Regions from separate parts of the Streptomyces sp. NPDC097981 genome, predicted to be linked through region 2. Evidence: riboswitches for the same ligand, from Rfam matches in the RefSeq annotation. Region 2 holds a riboswitch; the other holds the start of a gene.
The links. Region 2 has a riboswitch for ZMP and ZTP ahead of ABTY04_RS00430 (bifunctional 5,10-methylenetetrahydrofolate dehydrogenase/5,10-methenyltetrahydrofolate cyclohydrolase). Riboswitches for the same ligand answer to the same signal wherever they lie in the genome.
Positions count from the first base shown of each region.

Region 1 (7,777 bases), on a different contig from region 2:
CCAGGCAGGCACCCCGGACCTGGGCGGTTTCCCGCGCGCCGCCTGGCTGACGGCGGCCCGGCGGGCGCTGACGGACGCGCCGAACGAGGCCTTCGGCTACGCGGCCGACGCGCGCGGCCGGGTGGAGCTGCGGGAGGCCCTCGCCGGGTACCTGGCACGGGCGCGCGGGGTCTGCGCGGACCCGGAGCGGATCGTGCTGTGCGCGGGATTCGCGCACGCGCTGACGCTGCTCGCGGGGGTGCTGCGGGCGCGGCGGGTACGGGAGGCCGCGGTGGAGGGGTACGGCCTCGACGTGCACCGGGACCTGCTGACGAGGGCGGGGCTGCGGACCCGGCCGCTGGCGGTGGACGCCTCGGGGGCGCGGACGCCGGACCTGTCCGGGGAGTCGGGAGCGGTCCTGCTGACCCCCGCCCACCAGTTCCCCACCGGGGTCGCGCTGACCCCGTCCCGGCGGGCGGCGGCGGTCGACTGGGCCCGGACCACGGGCGGGCTGATCCTGGAGGACGACTACGACGGGGAGTTCCGCTACGACCGCCAGTCCGTGGGGGCGCTGCAGGGACTGGACCCGGACCGGGTGGTCTACCTCGGCACGGCGAGCAAGTCGCTCGCGCCGGGGCTGCGGATGGGGTGGATGGTGGTGCCGCCGGGGATGCTGGACGAGGTCGTCGCGATGAAGGGGCCAACCGACTGGACGTCGAGCGCACTGGAACAGCTGACGCTCGCGGAGTTCATCCGGTCCGGGGCGTACGACCGGCACGTGCGCGGCATGCGGCTGCACTACCGGCGGCGCCGGGACGAGCTGGTCGCCGCCGTCTCCGGCCGGGTCGCGGTGTCGGGCCTCGCGGCGGGCCTGCACGCGGTGCTGGACCTCCCGGCGGGGACGCAGGCGTCGGTCCTGCGGGCCGCGGCCTGGCAGGACCTGGCCCTGGACACCCTGTCCCGCTACGCCCACCCGGAGGCGGGCCTCCCGGAGCGCGAGGCGCTGGTGGTCGGTTACGGGACCCCGCCGACGAGCGCGTGGTCGCCGACGCTCGCGGCGCTGGTCGCCGCGCTGCCGTGACGCGTGCGCGGCGGGCGCGGCGCCGTTGCGGGGGGCGCTGCCCCCGGACCCCCACGCCTCAATCGCCGGCGGGGCTGGTTTTGCTGCGGCTCCGGGACCCGCGTGCCTCAAACGCCGGCGGGGCCGGATTGTGCCGGCGCGGGGCTCGGTTGCGGGGGTTCGCCGAAGCGGGCCAGGGCGAGGGCCCCGGCCACCGCCACCGCGAAGCCCAGCACCGCCAGCCAGGCCAGGCCCTCGCGTGTGCGGTCGCCGAGCCACACCACGCCCACCACCGCCGGGCCGATCGTCTCGCCGATGACCATCCCCGCCGTGGCCACCGTCACCGAGCCCCGCTGGAGCGCCGAGGTGAGCAGCAGGAACGCCGCGCCCCCGCCCAGCAGCAGGGCGTACAGCGCCGGGTTTGTGAACGAGATGCCGTCGATCAAGCGGACCGCCACCTCCACCACCCCGAAGCCCGTCCCCGCCGCCAGGCCGAGGACCAGTGCCCGCGAGGGGTCCGGGAGCCCGCCGGCCACCGCCCCGATCAGCAGCACCAGTCCCGCCACCGCCAGCAGCCCCAGCTTCAGCGCGAACGATCCCGTCCCCGAGCCCTCCTCGCCCGAGGCCAGCCCCAGCATCGCCAGCCCCGCGCACACCATCCCCACGGCGCCCCACTCCGCCCCGCGCAGCCGTACGTGCAACAGCCGCGCCGAGACCACCGCCGTCACCGCGAGGCTCGCCGCCAGCGCCGCCCCCACCGCGTAGATCGGGATGTGCTTCAGCGCCACGATCTGGAGGACGAAGCCGGCCGCGTCCAGAGCCAGGCCCAGCGCGTACCGCCACTGCCGGGCCGCCCGCAGCAGCAGCGCCGTGTCCAGCCCCGACCCCGTCCCGGGCTCCGCCGCCCGCGCGGCCATCGCCTGGAGGACCGACGCCGTGCCGAAGCAGACCGCCGCACCGAGTGCGCAAAACATCCCAAGGAGCACGAACGGACTCTAGGTCATGGAGGTGATGGGAGGGTTTCGACGGCCGGATTCCATCGCTCCGCCGCCCCGTTCTAGTCTGTCCGCCATGGACGACAGCAGCACAGGCAGCAGTACGACCCGACGCCGCATGCGATCCGGCGGCGTCGCCCTCGGCGGCATGGGCCTGCTCGCTGCAGCGCTCGTGGCCTGCGGCAGCAGCAGCGAGCCCGACAAGCGCTGCGCGGACCGCGCCACCCTGGAGAAGCTGAACACCAAGGAGTGCAAGAGCGGCGGCCGCGGTGCGTACTACTACGGCGGCAGCGTCTCCAACAACCGGGTCAAGGGCGGCAGCTTCGACAAGTCCGCCGTCACCCGCGGCGGCATCGGCGGCCACTCCAGCTCCAGCGGCGGCTGAACCCGCGTGCGCCGCCACACCATCGAACCGCGCCCCGACTGGCAGAGGACGGTCGAGGAGCAGGGGCTCGTCTACCCCCTCACCCGCTACCCCGACGACTCCCTGCGCCCCTACTGGGACGAGAGCGCGTACTACTCCTTCTCGCTCCCCGAGATCGAGGCGCTGGAGAACGTGGTCGAGGAACTGCACGCCATGTGTCTGGCCGCGGCCGCGCACATCGTCGAGCACGACCGTTTCGCGGACCTCGGCATCACCGACCCGCGTCTCGCGGAGCTGATCGCCGAGTCCTGGCGCCGGCGTGCCGAGCAGCCGTCCCTCTACGGCCGGTTCGACCTGCGCTACGACGGCCGTGGCAGCCCGGCCAAGATGCTGGAGTACAACGCGGACACCCCCACCTCCCTCGTGGAGGCGGCCAGTCCGCAGTGGTTCTGGATGGAGGAGCGCTTCCCCGGCGCCGACCAGTGGAACTCCCTCCACGAGCGGCTCGTCGAGGCCTGGCGCCGCCAGGCGGAGCTGCTGCCGCCCGGCCCGCTGCACTTCGCGCACTCCGAGACCGACGAGCTCGGCGAGGACCTGATGACGGTCGCCTACCTCCAGGAGACCGCCGAGCAGGCGGGCCTGGCGACCGAGCAGCTGTCCGTCGAGCAGATCGGCTGGGACAGCCTGTCGGGCCGGTTCGTGGACCAGAAACTCGGGTTCATCCGCAGCTGCTTCAAGCTCTACCCGTGGGAATGGCTGGCCACCGACGCGTTCGGCCCGCAGGTCCTCGGCACGTACGACCACGGCGGCGGCTCCGGGACCACCGCCTGGATCGAGCCGCTGTGGAAGATGCTGCTGTCCAACAAGGCGCTGCTGGCGATCCTGTGGGAGCTCTTCCCGGAGCACCCCAACCTGCTGCCCGCCTACCTGGACGGCCCGCGCGAACTCGCCACGACGACCGGTTACGCCGCGAAGCCGCTGCTCGGCCGGGAGGGCGCCGGGGTCACCCTGCACCCGGTCGGCGGAGAGCCGTTCGTGCCGGCCGAGGAGGAGACGTACGTCTTCCAGGGCCTGGCCCCGCTGCCCGACTTCGACGGCAACCGCGTCGTGCTCGGCGCGTGGGTCGTCGAGGAGGAGGCCGCCGGCCTGGGCATCCGGGAATCGGCGGGTCCGGTCACGGACGAGTACGCCCGCTTCCTGCCCCACGTCATCCTGTAGGCGAAGGCGCGTCCGGGCCGCCCGGCCGCGCCTTCGGCGGACCCGTCAGCCGGCCAGTACGGCGCGCAGCTGGTCCAGGCCCCAGTCCAGATCCTCCTTGCTGATCACCAGCGGGGGCGCGATCCGGATCGTCGCCCCGTGGGTGTCCTTGACCAGCACGCCCCGTTCCATCAGCCTCTCGGACACCTCCCGGCCCGTGCCGTGCCCGGGGGCGATGTCGACGCCCGCCCACAGCCCCCGCCCGCGTACGGCGGTCACCGCGCCCCCGCCGACCAGCACGCTCAGCTCCCGGTGCAGGTGGTCGCCGAGCTCGGCGGCGCGCTGCTGGTACTCACCGCCGCGCAGCATCGCGATCACCTCCAGGGCGACCGCGCAGGCCAGCGGGTTGCCGCCGAAGGTGGAGCCGTGCTCGCCGGGCCGGAACACCCCGAGCACGTCCCGGTCGGCGACGACGGCCGAGACCGGGACCACGCCGCCGCCCAGTGCCTTGCCGAGGACGTACACGTCCGGCACGACGTCCTCGTGCTCGCACGCGAAGGTCTTCCCGGTCCGGCCCAGCCCCGACTGGATCTCGTCCGCCATGAAGAGGACGTTCCGCTCGCGCGTGAGCTTCCGTACGCCCTGCAGGTAGCCGGCGGGCGGCACCAGCACGCCCGCCTCGCCCTGGATCGGCTCCAGCAGCACGGCCACGGTGTTCGTCGTGACGGCCGCGGCCAGCGCGGTGAGGTCCCCGTACGGGACGATCTCGAACCCGGGTGTGTAGGGCCCGAAATGGTCGCGGGCCTCGTGGTCCGTGGAGAAGCTCACGATCGTCGTCGTCCGGCCGTGGAAGTTGTCGGCCGCGACGACGATCTTGGCGTGCCCGTCCGGGACGCCCTTGACCTCGTAGCCCCACTTGCGGGCGGTCTTCACCGCCGTCTCCACGGCCTCCGCGCCCGTGTTCATCGGCAGCACCATCTCCTTGCCGCACAGCGCGGCGAGCTCGGTGCAGAAGTCGGCGAACCGGTCGTGCTGGAAGGCCCGCGAGGTGAGCGTGACCCGCTCCAGCTGCGCCTTGGCGGCATCGATCAGCCGCCGGTTGCCGTGGCCGAAGTTGAGGGCCGAGTAGCCCGCGAGCATGTCCAGGAAGCGGCGGCCCTCGATGTCGGTCATCCACGCGCCTTCCGCGGACGCCACGACGACGGGCAGCGGGTGGTAGTTGTGCGCACTGTGCGCCTCGGCGGAACGCATGGCATCAGCAGTTGTCGACACGGGGTCTCCGATCGTCGGTCGGACGGGCAGGGCGACGGGGGTGGCGACGGGGGTGGCGTCACCTGCGTCACCGTCACCTTGTATACGGCTATACGTCGCTCGTATACCGGACGGGGAAACCTTTCTTGTGGACCGCCCGCTAAGGTGGGCGGCACGCACGGCGACTGGCGTACGGAGAACCGACTCCGGGGGAGTCGTGCGCGCACGACCGCATACAGGGCCGCTCGCCTGGGCCTCGCGGGGACGAGATCTGACATCGACCCCGGAGGAGCCGCCATGACCGCGCGCCGCCATCCCGCCCTGTCCGCCGTCGATCCGGAGCTGGCGTCCTTCGTCGCCGCCGAGGAGACCCTGCAGGCGCAGACCCTGCGCCTGATCCCGAGCGAGAACTACGTGTCCGCGGCGGTGCTCGAAGCCTCCGGCACGGTGCTCCAGAACAAGTACAGCGAGGGCTACCCGGGCCGCCGCTACTACGAGGGCCAGCAGAACATCGACCGCGTCGAGGCGCTGGCCGTGGAGCGGGCGAAGGGCCTGTTCGGGGTGGACCACGCCAACGTCCAGCCGTACTCCGGCTCGCCCGCGAACCTCGCGGTCTACCTGGCCTTCGCGAAGCCCGGCGACACGGTGATGGGCATGGCCCTGCCGATGGGCGGGCACCTGACGCACGGCTGGGGGGTCTCGGCGACGGGCTCCTGGTTCCGGGGCGTGCAGTACGGGGTCTCCGCGGAGACGGGCCTGATCGACTACGACGCGGTGCGCGACCTGGCCCTCGCCGAGCGCCCCAAGATCATCTTCTGTGGCGGAACGGCCCTTCCCCGCACGATCGACTTCGCGGCGTTCGCATCGATCGCACAGGAGGCCGGCTCGGTCCTCGTCGCGGACGTGGCCCACATCGCGGGCCTGATCGCGGGCGGGGCGCACCCGTCGCCGGTCGGGCACGTGGACGTCGTCTCGACGACCACGCACAAGACCCTGCGGGGGCCGCGCGGCGCGATGCTGATGTGCCGGGAGGAGTACGCGAAGGCCATCGACAAGGCGGTGTTCCCGGGCCTCCAGGGCGGGCCGCACAACCAGACGACGGCCGGCATCGCGGTCGCGCTGCACGAGGCGGCGCAGCCTTCGTTCACGGCGTACGCCCACGCGGTCGTCGCCAACGCGAAGGCCCTGGCGCAGGCGCTGCTGGGCCGCGGCTTCGACCTCGTGTCGGGCGGTACGGACAACCACCTGATCCTGATGGACCTGACCTCGCGGGGGGTCCCGGGCAAGGTGGCGGCGAAGGCGCTGGACCGCGCGGGGATCGTCGTGAACTACAACACGGTCCCGTTCGACCCGCGCAAGCCGTTCGACCCGTCGGGCATCCGCATCGGCACGCCGTCGCTGACCTCGCGGGGCCTGGGCGTCGACCACATGCCGCTGGTGGCGGACTGGATCTCCCGGGCGGTGGACGCCGCCGCGAAGGAGGACGAGCCGGCCCTGGCCGCGATCCGCGCCGAGGTCGCGGACCTGATGGCGGCCTTCCCGGCGCCGGGCCTCCCGCTGTCCTGATCCGGAACCGGGCCCGCCCCCGGCCGGGCCCGGGCACGTCCGTGGAAAGCGGTCGCTTGCTTCGGGTGATATCCGGCCGGGGGGCTACGCGGCGGTAGGGGCGCCGCGGCCCCCTGCCGCCGGGGAGCAGGGGCAGGTCCCCCGCCGGGCCGCGGCGGGGGACCCGGCGGCTTCCGGCCACTGCGCGGCCGGACTCGGCCCCCGCACCTGAGAGAATGAGGACATGGCTTCTGATCGTCCTCGCGCGCTCTCCGGCATCCAGCCCACCTCCGGTTCGTTCCACCTCGGGAACTACCTCGGAGCCATCCGCCAGTACGTCGCCCTGCAGGAGACGCACGACGCCTTCTACATGGTCGTCGACCTGCACGCGATCACCATGCCGCAGGATCCCAAGGACCTGCGCGCGAACACCCGGCTCTCCGCCGCGCAGCTCCTCGCCGCCGGCCTGGACCCCGAGCGCTGCACGCTCTTCATCCAGAGCCACGTCCCCGAGCACGCGCAGCTCGCCTGGGTCATGAACTGCATCACCGGCTTCGGTGAGGCCAGCCGGATGACCCAGTTCAAGGACAAGTCCGCCAAGGGCGGCGTCAACAGCGCCAGCGTCGGCCTGTTCACGTACCCGATCCTCCAGGTTGCCGACATCCTGCTCTACCAGGCGGACGCCGTCCCCGTGGGCGAGGACCAGCGCCAGCACATCGAGCTGACCCGGGACCTGGCCGAGCGCTTCAACCAGCGCTTCGGCCAGACCTTCACCCTCCCCGCCGCGCACATCGTCAAGGAGGTCGCGAAGATCTACGACCTCCAGGACCCGTCGATCAAGATGTCGAAGTCCGCGTCGTCCCCCAAGGGCCTGATCAACCTCCTCGACGAGCCCAAGGCCACCGAGAAGAAGATCAAGAGCGCGGTCACCGACACCGGTTCCGAGATCCTCTTCGACACCGAGAACAAGCCCGGCGTCAGCAACCTGCTCACGATCTACTCCACCCTCACGGGGGAGACCATCCCCGCTCTCGAAGCCAAGTACGAGGGCAAGGGCTACGGCGCGCTGAAGACGGACCTGGCCGGCGTGATGGTCGATTTCGTCACACCGTTCAAGCAGCGCACCCAGGAATACCTGGACGACCCGGAGACGCTGGATTCCGTCCTGGCCAAGGGCGCGGAGAAGGCCCGCGCGGTCGCCGCCGAGACCCTGGCGCAGGCCTACGACCGCCTCGGCCTGGTCCCCGCCAAGCACTGACCGGACGGCCGGGGAAAGAGGGCCCTGGCAATCCGGGGGGTGCTGGCCCCACACTGGGTCGGCAGGACGTGTACGCAGCAGACGACGGAGGAGACATACGTGGGGACCGTAACGCTCGGCGTTTCGAT
Region 1 is NZ_JBEORW010000011.1:181,814-189,590, reverse strand. Features, by position in the region: gene pdxR (MocR-like pyridoxine biosynthesis transcription factor PdxR) at 1-1,060, shown strand, start outside; gene ABTY04_RS13940 (DMT family protein) at 1,168-2,013, opposite strand; gene ABTY04_RS13935 (hypothetical protein) at 2,111-2,419, shown strand; gene ABTY04_RS13930 (glutathionylspermidine synthase family protein) at 2,426-3,616, shown strand; gene rocD (ornithine--oxo-acid transaminase) at 3,662-4,867, opposite strand; ZMP/ZTP riboswitch at 5,018-5,108, shown strand; gene glyA (serine hydroxymethyltransferase) at 5,144-6,412, shown strand; gene trpS (tryptophan--tRNA ligase) at 6,636-7,649, shown strand; gene ABTY04_RS13910 (2'-5' RNA ligase family protein) at 7,749-7,777, shown strand, end outside.
Region 1: another riboswitch for ZMP and ZTP. It lies ahead of glyA (serine hydroxymethyltransferase); the one in region 2 lies ahead of ABTY04_RS00430 (bifunctional 5,10-methylenetetrahydrofolate dehydrogenase/5,10-methenyltetrahydrofolate cyclohydrolase).

Region 2 (7,777 bases):
CCGTGCTCGCCGAGCACGCGACGGTCACGATCATCGACGCCGACACGCTGCCCGACAGCCCGGCGGCGCGGCGCGGACTCCCGCAGGCCCGGCACGTCCACGTCATGTGGTCGGGCGGGGCGCGCGCCATCGAGAAGCTGCTCCCGGGCATCACCGACGACTGGACGGCGGCGGGCGCGATCCGCCGCAGCCTGCCCACCGACCTGGTCACCATGACCGCCCAGGGCTGGATCCCGCGCTGCGGGGAGAAGCAGTTCAACATCTCGTGCAGCCGCGACCTCCTCGACTCGGTGGTCCGCGCCCGGGTGACCGGCCTGCGTGGCGTCACCACGCTCCAGCAGAGCCGCGTACGGGCCCTGGAGGGCACGGCGGCCCGCGTCACCGGCGTCCGTGTCGACACCCCCGAGGAGGAGGGCCGGCTGCTGACCGCCGACCTCGTGGTCGACGCGAGCGGGCGCGGCTCCCGGGCCCGGGCGTGGCTGCAGGAGCTCGGGGTCGGCGGGATCAGACAGGCCCAGGTCGACTCCGGCCTGGTGTATGCGACCCGGATCTTCGAAGCGCCCGCCGGAGCCCACGAGATGGGTTTCCCGATCGTCAACGTGCAGTCCGATCCGCGGATGTACGTACCCGGCCAGACGGCGACGATCGTCCCGATCGAGAACGGCCAGTGGCAGGCCACCCTCTCGGGCACCCGCGGCGGCCAGCCCACCGGGGATCCGGAGCAGTTCATCCCGTTCGCCAAGGGCATACGCGATCCCGTCGTCGGCGAGCTCCTCGAAGGCAGGAAGCCCCTCACCGACGTCGCCGTCACCCAGGGGACCGCCAACCGCAGGGTCTATTTCGAGAAGGCGGACCTGCCCGACGGCTTCTTCGCCGTCGGCGACTCCGTCGCCACCTTCAACCCGCTCTACGGGCAGGGGATGACCGTCGCCGCGCAGGGCTTGCTCGCTGTACGCACCCTGCTGCGCGCCAAGGGACCCGGCCATCCCGCCTTCGGGCGCGAGGCACAGCGGGCGCTGGTCCCGCAGGTGGCCACCGCCTGGGAGCTCGCCACCTCGCAGGACATCCTGTATCCCGGAGCCACCGGCATGAAGCCGCGGGCCGGTGCCGGGCTGCTCAACGCGTACGTCAACCGGTTGATGACCGGGGCCACCACCCGTGAGGCGCTGACCGCCGCGTTCCTCCAGGTCATCACCATGAGCAGCCCGCCCACGTACTGGCTGCGCCCGTCGGTGGTCTGGCACGTGCTGCGCGCCTCGGACCAGGGTGCGCCGAAGGCGCCGCCGCTGACGGCGGCCGAGCGGGCCGTCGCGGGGCTCGACCAGGGTTCCGGGCCGGTCGGGCCGGCGGACCCGGCCGATCCCGCCGACCCCATGGGCCCGGCCGGTCCCGTCGGTCCCGTCGGTCCCGTCGGTCAGGCGCGATGACCGACGGTCTCATCCTCTACGTTCCGGGGTCGGTGATGATCCTGGCGCTGCTGATCAAGGCACCGACCCTGCGCCGGGGCTGGGACCAGCCGCTCATGCGGGCCGTGTGCACCCTGCTCGTCGTCGGCTGCCTCGTCATGTTCCTGGCGGCGCCCCCGACGATCTCCGCGGTCAACCGGCTCACCGGGATCGTCAACTTCTCGGCTCCGCTCGTGTACAGCGCGCTGACCGCGTTCTCGGGATCGTGCATCGTCCTCGTCCTGCACTGGGGCGGCGGACCGCCCGCGGTCGTACGGCGGGCCACCCGGCTGACGGTCGCCGTGTTCGGCGCCGTCACGCTGCTCATCGTCGCCCTGTTCGCGATCGGCGACGCCCCGGTCGAGCGGCTCAGGGACCTGGACACCTACTACGCGAACACTCCCTGGCTGCGCGAGATGATCGTCTGCTACCTGCTCGCGCACACCGTGGGCAGTTCGACGCTCACCCTGCTGTGCTGGAAGTGGCTGCTGCGCGTACGCCCCTCGCTGCGCCCGCTGCGCACCGGACTCGCCATGATCGTGCTCGGCGGGGCGCTGGACCTCGGCTACCTCGTGACGAAGTGGATGGCGGTGGGCGCCCGCTGGGCGGGCCGCGACTGGGACGGCCTGTCCACGTACGTGGCCCCGCCCTTCGCCTCCGCGGCGGCGCTGATGGTGGGGTCGGGGTTCATCGTGCCGCTGGTCGGCGGCTCGGCGGCCTGGCGGGACTTCAGCCAGTACCGGCGGCTGCACCCGCTGTGGAAGGCGCTGCGCGGATTCGCCGCGTCGAGCGTGACCATCGTGCCGCTGACCTGGTGGTCGCCGATCGGGATCCGGCTGATCCACCGGGAATCGGTGATCGACGACGGGATCCTGGCCCTGAGCCGCTGGTTCGACCCGGCCGTCCGGGGCTCCGCGTACGAGGCCGCGCTCGGCCAGGGCATGTGCGAGGCGCGGGCCTCCGTCGTGGCCGACGCGGCCATGCTCGCCGCGGCCTGCCTGCGCCGGGAGGCCGCGGACCTGGCGGACGGCGACGGGGAACCCCCCGGCGAGGCCGGCCAGGGGCTGCCCGAGCCGTACCGCCTGGATTCCCGGCCGCTGGCCGCGCTGGCCCGGGAGTTCCGGGCCTCCCCGATCGTGGCGGCCGTACGAAGGGACCCCGTCGCCCTCTGAGCGGCCCGCGCGGCGGCTGCCGTCAGCCGGCGAGGGCGTCCTCGGACTCGGGGTTGCGGGCGAGCCAGGCCCCGTAGGCCCGCACCCTGCGCCAGTGCTGGAGCTGGTCGCGGGCGAACGTGGCCCGCGGGGAGGCCTCCGGGCGCGGTTCCAGACCGCGGGCCAGCCGGTGCAGCTGGAACCGTACGAAGGCCAGCATTCCGGCGCCGGCCAGGTCCCGGTCCTTCCACCGCAGCCGCTCCACGGTCACCCGTACGTCCTCCCCGACGCGCCAGCGGGCCGGCAGGTCGGGGCGGAAGGCCAGGGCCGAGGCGAGTCCCACGACGGACACGCCGCGCTCCAGGACCCGCTGCGCGGTCTGCCGGCGGCCGATCCCCCCGGTCAGCATCAGCGGCACCGTGGCCGAGTCCAGGAACTGCTCGGCGAAGGCGAGGAAGTACGCCTCCCGCTCCAGGGTCCGCCGGTCGGCGGTGCGGCCGAGGGTGGCCGGGCTCTCGACGCTGCCGCCGGACAGTTCGACCAGGTCGACGCCGAGGCCGCCGAGGACCGCGAGGACCTGCGCCGCCTCCTCGGTGTCGAAGCCGCCGCGCTGGAAGTCGGCGGTGTTGAGCTTGACCCCGACGGCGAAGCCGGAGCCCACCTGCGCGCGGACGGCCCCGACGACCTCGGTGAGCAGCCGGACCCGGTTCTCCAGGCTGCCGCCCCAACGGTCGGTGCGCCGGTTGACCAGCGGGGAGAGGAACTGGCTGAGGAGGTAGCCGTGGGCGGCGTGGATCTGCACCCCGTCGAAGCCGGCCTGCTCGGCCCGGCGGGCCGTGACCGCGAACCGGGCGACGGTGGCCTCGATGTCGGCCTCGGTCATCGCGGTGGGGCGGGCGAAGCGCTTGGTGTGCTTGCCGAGGCTCACGCCTATGTCGGAGGGCGCCCAGGCCGTGCCGGGCATCTCGGAGCCGACCTGCCGGCCCGGGTGGTTGATCTGCATCCAGACCCGGCCGCCGGCGCCGGTTGCGGCCTCGGCCCAGCGGCGGAAGGGGTCGAGCGGGGAGCGGGCGTCGAGGACGATCGTCCCCGGTGCGGTCAGCGCGCGGCGGTCGACCATGACGTTCCCGGTGATCAGGAGTCCGGCGCCGCCCTGCGCCCAGCGGCGGTAGAGCCGTTCGATGCGCTCGTCCGGCAGTTGGCCGGGCCCGGCGAGGCTCTCCTCCATGGCGGCCTTCGCCAGGCGGTTCGGCAGGACCGTCCCGCACGGCAGCTCCAGTGGCGTGAACAGGTCCATCAGCAGTTCCCCCAGGAAGCGTGTTGCACGTGTCATCCCCGCGCCCGGGCGCAAAGATACAGCCCCCTCCCCGGCCCCCGGCAGGCTGCTGCGGGAACCGGTTCGCGACGGCTCCGGCCGGGTGCCGGCACTGGTGATTCCCTTGGGGCGCTTGGGGCAGAAGGCCGTCCCGGCACCCGCCGTGAGGGCCGCGTCACCCGCTGCGGAAGCCGTGCCTTCCGGTCGCAGGCCGGGCGGCCGGCAGGGCCGCCAGGCCGCACGAGAGCCGCGAGAAGGCCGCAAGAAACCGGACACGCGGGAACGCCCCGGGCCGAAGGGCCCGGGGCGTTCCCGTACGGGGGTGGGTGCCGGTCGCGTCAGAGGTCCGCGAGCTCCAGCCCGGCCTGGGCGGCGGCCGCCCGGACGGTCTGCTCCAGCAGGACGGCGATGGTCATCGGGCCGACGCCGCCGGGGACCGGGGTGATCAGCGAGGCGCGGGCGGCGGCCGACTCGAAGTGGACGTCGCCGACGTTGCCCTCGTTGTAGCCGGCGTCCAGGACCACGGCGCCCGGCTTGATGTCCTCGCCGCGGATGAACTCGGCCTTGCCGACGGCGGCGACCAGCACGTCGGCCTGGCGCACGATCGAGGGCAGGTCCACCGTGCGGGAGTGGCAGTAGGTGACGGTGGCGTTCTGCTCCAGCAGCAGCATGCCCGCCGGCTTGCCCAGGATCGCACTGCGGCCGACGACGACGGCGTGCTTGCCGGTCAGGTCCACGTCGTACTCGGCGAGGAGCCGCATGATGCCGCCGGGCGTGCAGGAGACGAAGCCCGGCAGTCCGAAGCCCATGGCGGCGAACGAGTGCATGGTGACGCCGTCGACGTCCTTGCCCGGGGCGATGGCCTCGAAGGCGGCGCGCTCGTCGATGTGGTGCGGGACCGGGTGCTGGAGCAGGATGCCGCTGATCTCCGGGTCCTCGGAGAGGGCCGTGAGGGCGGCGACGAGCTCCTCGGTGGTGGTCTCGGCCGGCAGCTCCACGTGGCGGGAGGTGATTCCGGCCTTGGCGCAGCGGTTCTGCTTCATCCGTACGTACGTGACGGACGCCGGGTCCTCGCCGACCAGCACGGTCGCGAGGCAGGGGGCGGTGCCGGTGCGCTCGGTGATCTTCGCCGCGAGGGCGGCGGTCTGCTCCGAGATGCGGCGGGCGAGGGCGGTGCCGTCCATGAGCCGGGCGGTCCGGGCAGGCTGGAGGGTCTGGGCGGTCGTCATGGGGGTCTCCTGAGCGTCGCTGCGGGATCGCGGTTCGCCCAGGCGCGCGGCAGTCGGTGTACGTGCGGTACGCCGGGCGCACGGCAGGTGCGCCGGGCCGCTCCCCGGTGGTGATCCACCCGAACGCCAGTCACGGCCCGCCCCCACTCTAATGGACCTGGCCGGCGCGTCCGGAGCCCGCGAGGACCCCGAGGGCCGGAAATCCGGCAAAACCGGTGGATCACAGGCGCCCCGCCGGGGACGATTGAGACATGACGCGTACTTTCGACTCCCTCGTCGCCGAAGCCGAGTCGGTCTCCGTCGACGGCTGGGACTTCTCCTGGCTCGACGGCCGGCACCCCGAGGACGCGGTCGCCGACGCCACCAGGGCCGGCCTCGAAGTCGTCGATCTGCGCTCCGAAAGACCGGATACGGAGTTCCACGACATCGGAGCCGTGATCTACTTCCTCCGGAAGGTGATCTGGATGGTGCCCGGCTTCACGGTCGGGCAGTACCGGGACCGGCTGCGCGAGCTCCACGAACAGATCGAACGCGACGGTCCGTTCGTGGCGCACACCGCCCGTTTCCTCATCGAGGCCCGCAAAACGGGCCGACGGGAGGGCGGCGGAGGCGCGGACGGTTTCCCAGCCGATCGGTTGCGCGCCCACAGCGTGGCGCAGGTCACTCAATTCAGCGCGTAACGAATCGACTCGGGCATGCGATGAACCGACAGGTGTCCTCGCGCGGCCCCGGAATACAGACCCCCCTCGGGCCTGTTTCCCGAGTCCGCGCGATGATGTCCCGCCCACTCCCTATCTGTTCGCAACGAGAGGCTCCTTGTGTCGCTCAGCCCGTCCCGTACGTTCCCTCCGGAGATCGCCGAATCGGAGGCCCTCGTCGCGCTCGTCGAGCGCGGCCGCGAGCAGGGTCACATCAACGGTGACGATGTGCGCCAGGCCTTCGAGGCCGGCCGCATCCCGGTGGACCAGTGGAAGCGGGTCCTGCGCAGCCTGAACCAGGTCCTGGACGAGGAGGGTGTCGCGCTGCACGTCAGCGCCGCCCCCGCCACGAAGGCTGCCGCGAAGAAGCCCCGCAAGGCGGCCGCCGCGCCTGCCCGCACCGTGACCAAGAAGGCGGCGGCAGCGCCGCGCCCCATCGGTGCGCGCAAGGCGTCGGCCACCAGCCCGGCCCCGACCACCGCGGCGGCGATATCCGCTTCGCCGGCCGCCGCTGCCGCGGACGAGGTGACGGCCGACGCCGCCGACCCGAAGAAGCGGACGGTCAAGAAGACCGTCGCGAAGAAGACCGCGGTGAAGAAGACCGCCGCGGCCAAGAAGACCAGCGCCAAGGACGCCGACGAGGGTGAGAACCCGGTCGCCGAGGGTGAGGACTGGGCCGCCGAGGACCTCGTCGACGACGTCGAGGAGGAGGCCCCCAAGGCCGGCGGCACCCAGGGCTTCGTCCTGTCCGACGACGACGAGGACGACGCTCCGGCGCAGACGGTCATGGTGGCCGGCGCCACCGCCGACCCGGTCAAGGACTACCTCAAGCTGATCGGCAAGGTGCCGCTCCTCAACGCCGAGCAGGAGGTCGAGCTCGCCAAGCGCATCGAGGCGGGTCTCTTCTCCGAGTACAAGCTCGAAGAGGAGAAGGACCACAAGCCCGCGTTCAAGCGCGAGCTGGAGATCCTGGTCGAGGACGGCCGTCGTGCCAAGAACCACCTGCTGGAGGCCAACCTCCGTCTCGTGGTCTCGCTGGCCAAGCGCTACACCGGCCGTGGCATGCTCTTCCTGGACCTGATCCAGGAGGGCAACGTCGGCCTGATCCGCGCCGTGGAGAAGTTCGACTACACCAAGGGCTTCAAGTTCTCCACGTACGCGACCTGGTGGATCCGGCAGGCGATCACGCGTGCCATGGCCGACCAGTCGCGCACCATCCGCATCCCCGTCCACATGGTCGAGATCATCAACAAGCTGGCCCGCGTCCAGCGCCAGATGCTCCAGGACCTCGGCCGGGAGCCCACTCCGGAGGAGCTGGGCAAGGAGCTCGACATGACCCCTGAGAAGGTCATCGAGGTCCAGAAGTACGGCCGCGAGCCGATCTCCCTGCACACCCCCCTGGGTGAGGAGGGCGACAGCGAGTTCGGTGACCTCATCGAGGACTCCGAGGCGGTCGTCCCGGCCGACGCGGTCTCCTTCACGTTCCTCCAGGAGCAGCTCCAGTCGATCCTGGGCACGCTCTCCGAGCGTGAGGCGGGCGTGGTCTCCATGCGGTACGGCCTGAACGACGGCCAGCCGAAGACCCTGGACGAGATCGGCCGCGTGTACGGGGTCACCCGTGAGCGCATCCGCCAGATCGAGTCCAAGACGATGTCGAAGCTGCGCCACCCGTCGCGTTCGCAGGTGCTGCGCGACTACCTGGACTGATCCCGGCCACGCCCCCGGGCCGGTCGCGAGACCGGCCCGAGGGCGGCGCCCCGGGGGAGTCAGTTCTCCAGCAGGTGCTTCAGCTTCTCCTCGTTGCGCGGCATCTCCCTGCGGGCGTACGGCTTGACCACGAGCGGCGCGACGACCTTGCCGATGCCGTGGCCCTCGAAGTCGAGGTCCAGGGTCACGCGCGAGCGCTTTCCGCCGTCGAGGGGTTCGATGGTCCCTCGCA
Region 2 is NZ_JBEORW010000001.1:98,607-106,383, reverse strand. Features, by position in the region: gene ABTY04_RS00445 (NAD(P)/FAD-dependent oxidoreductase) at 1-1,427, shown strand, start outside; gene ABTY04_RS00440 (MAB_1171c family putative transporter) at 1,424-2,617, shown strand; gene ABTY04_RS00435 (NADH:flavin oxidoreductase/NADH oxidase family protein) at 2,640-3,929, opposite strand; gene ABTY04_RS00430 (bifunctional 5,10-methylenetetrahydrofolate dehydrogenase/5,10-methenyltetrahydrofolate cyclohydrolase) at 4,250-5,140, opposite strand; ZMP/ZTP riboswitch at 5,205-5,284, opposite strand; partial or broken gene ABTY04_RS00425 (SAM-dependent methyltransferase) at 5,473-5,724, shown strand; gene ABTY04_RS00420 (RNA polymerase sigma factor) at 5,959-7,545, shown strand; gene ABTY04_RS00415 (SRPBCC family protein) at 7,605-7,777, opposite strand, start outside.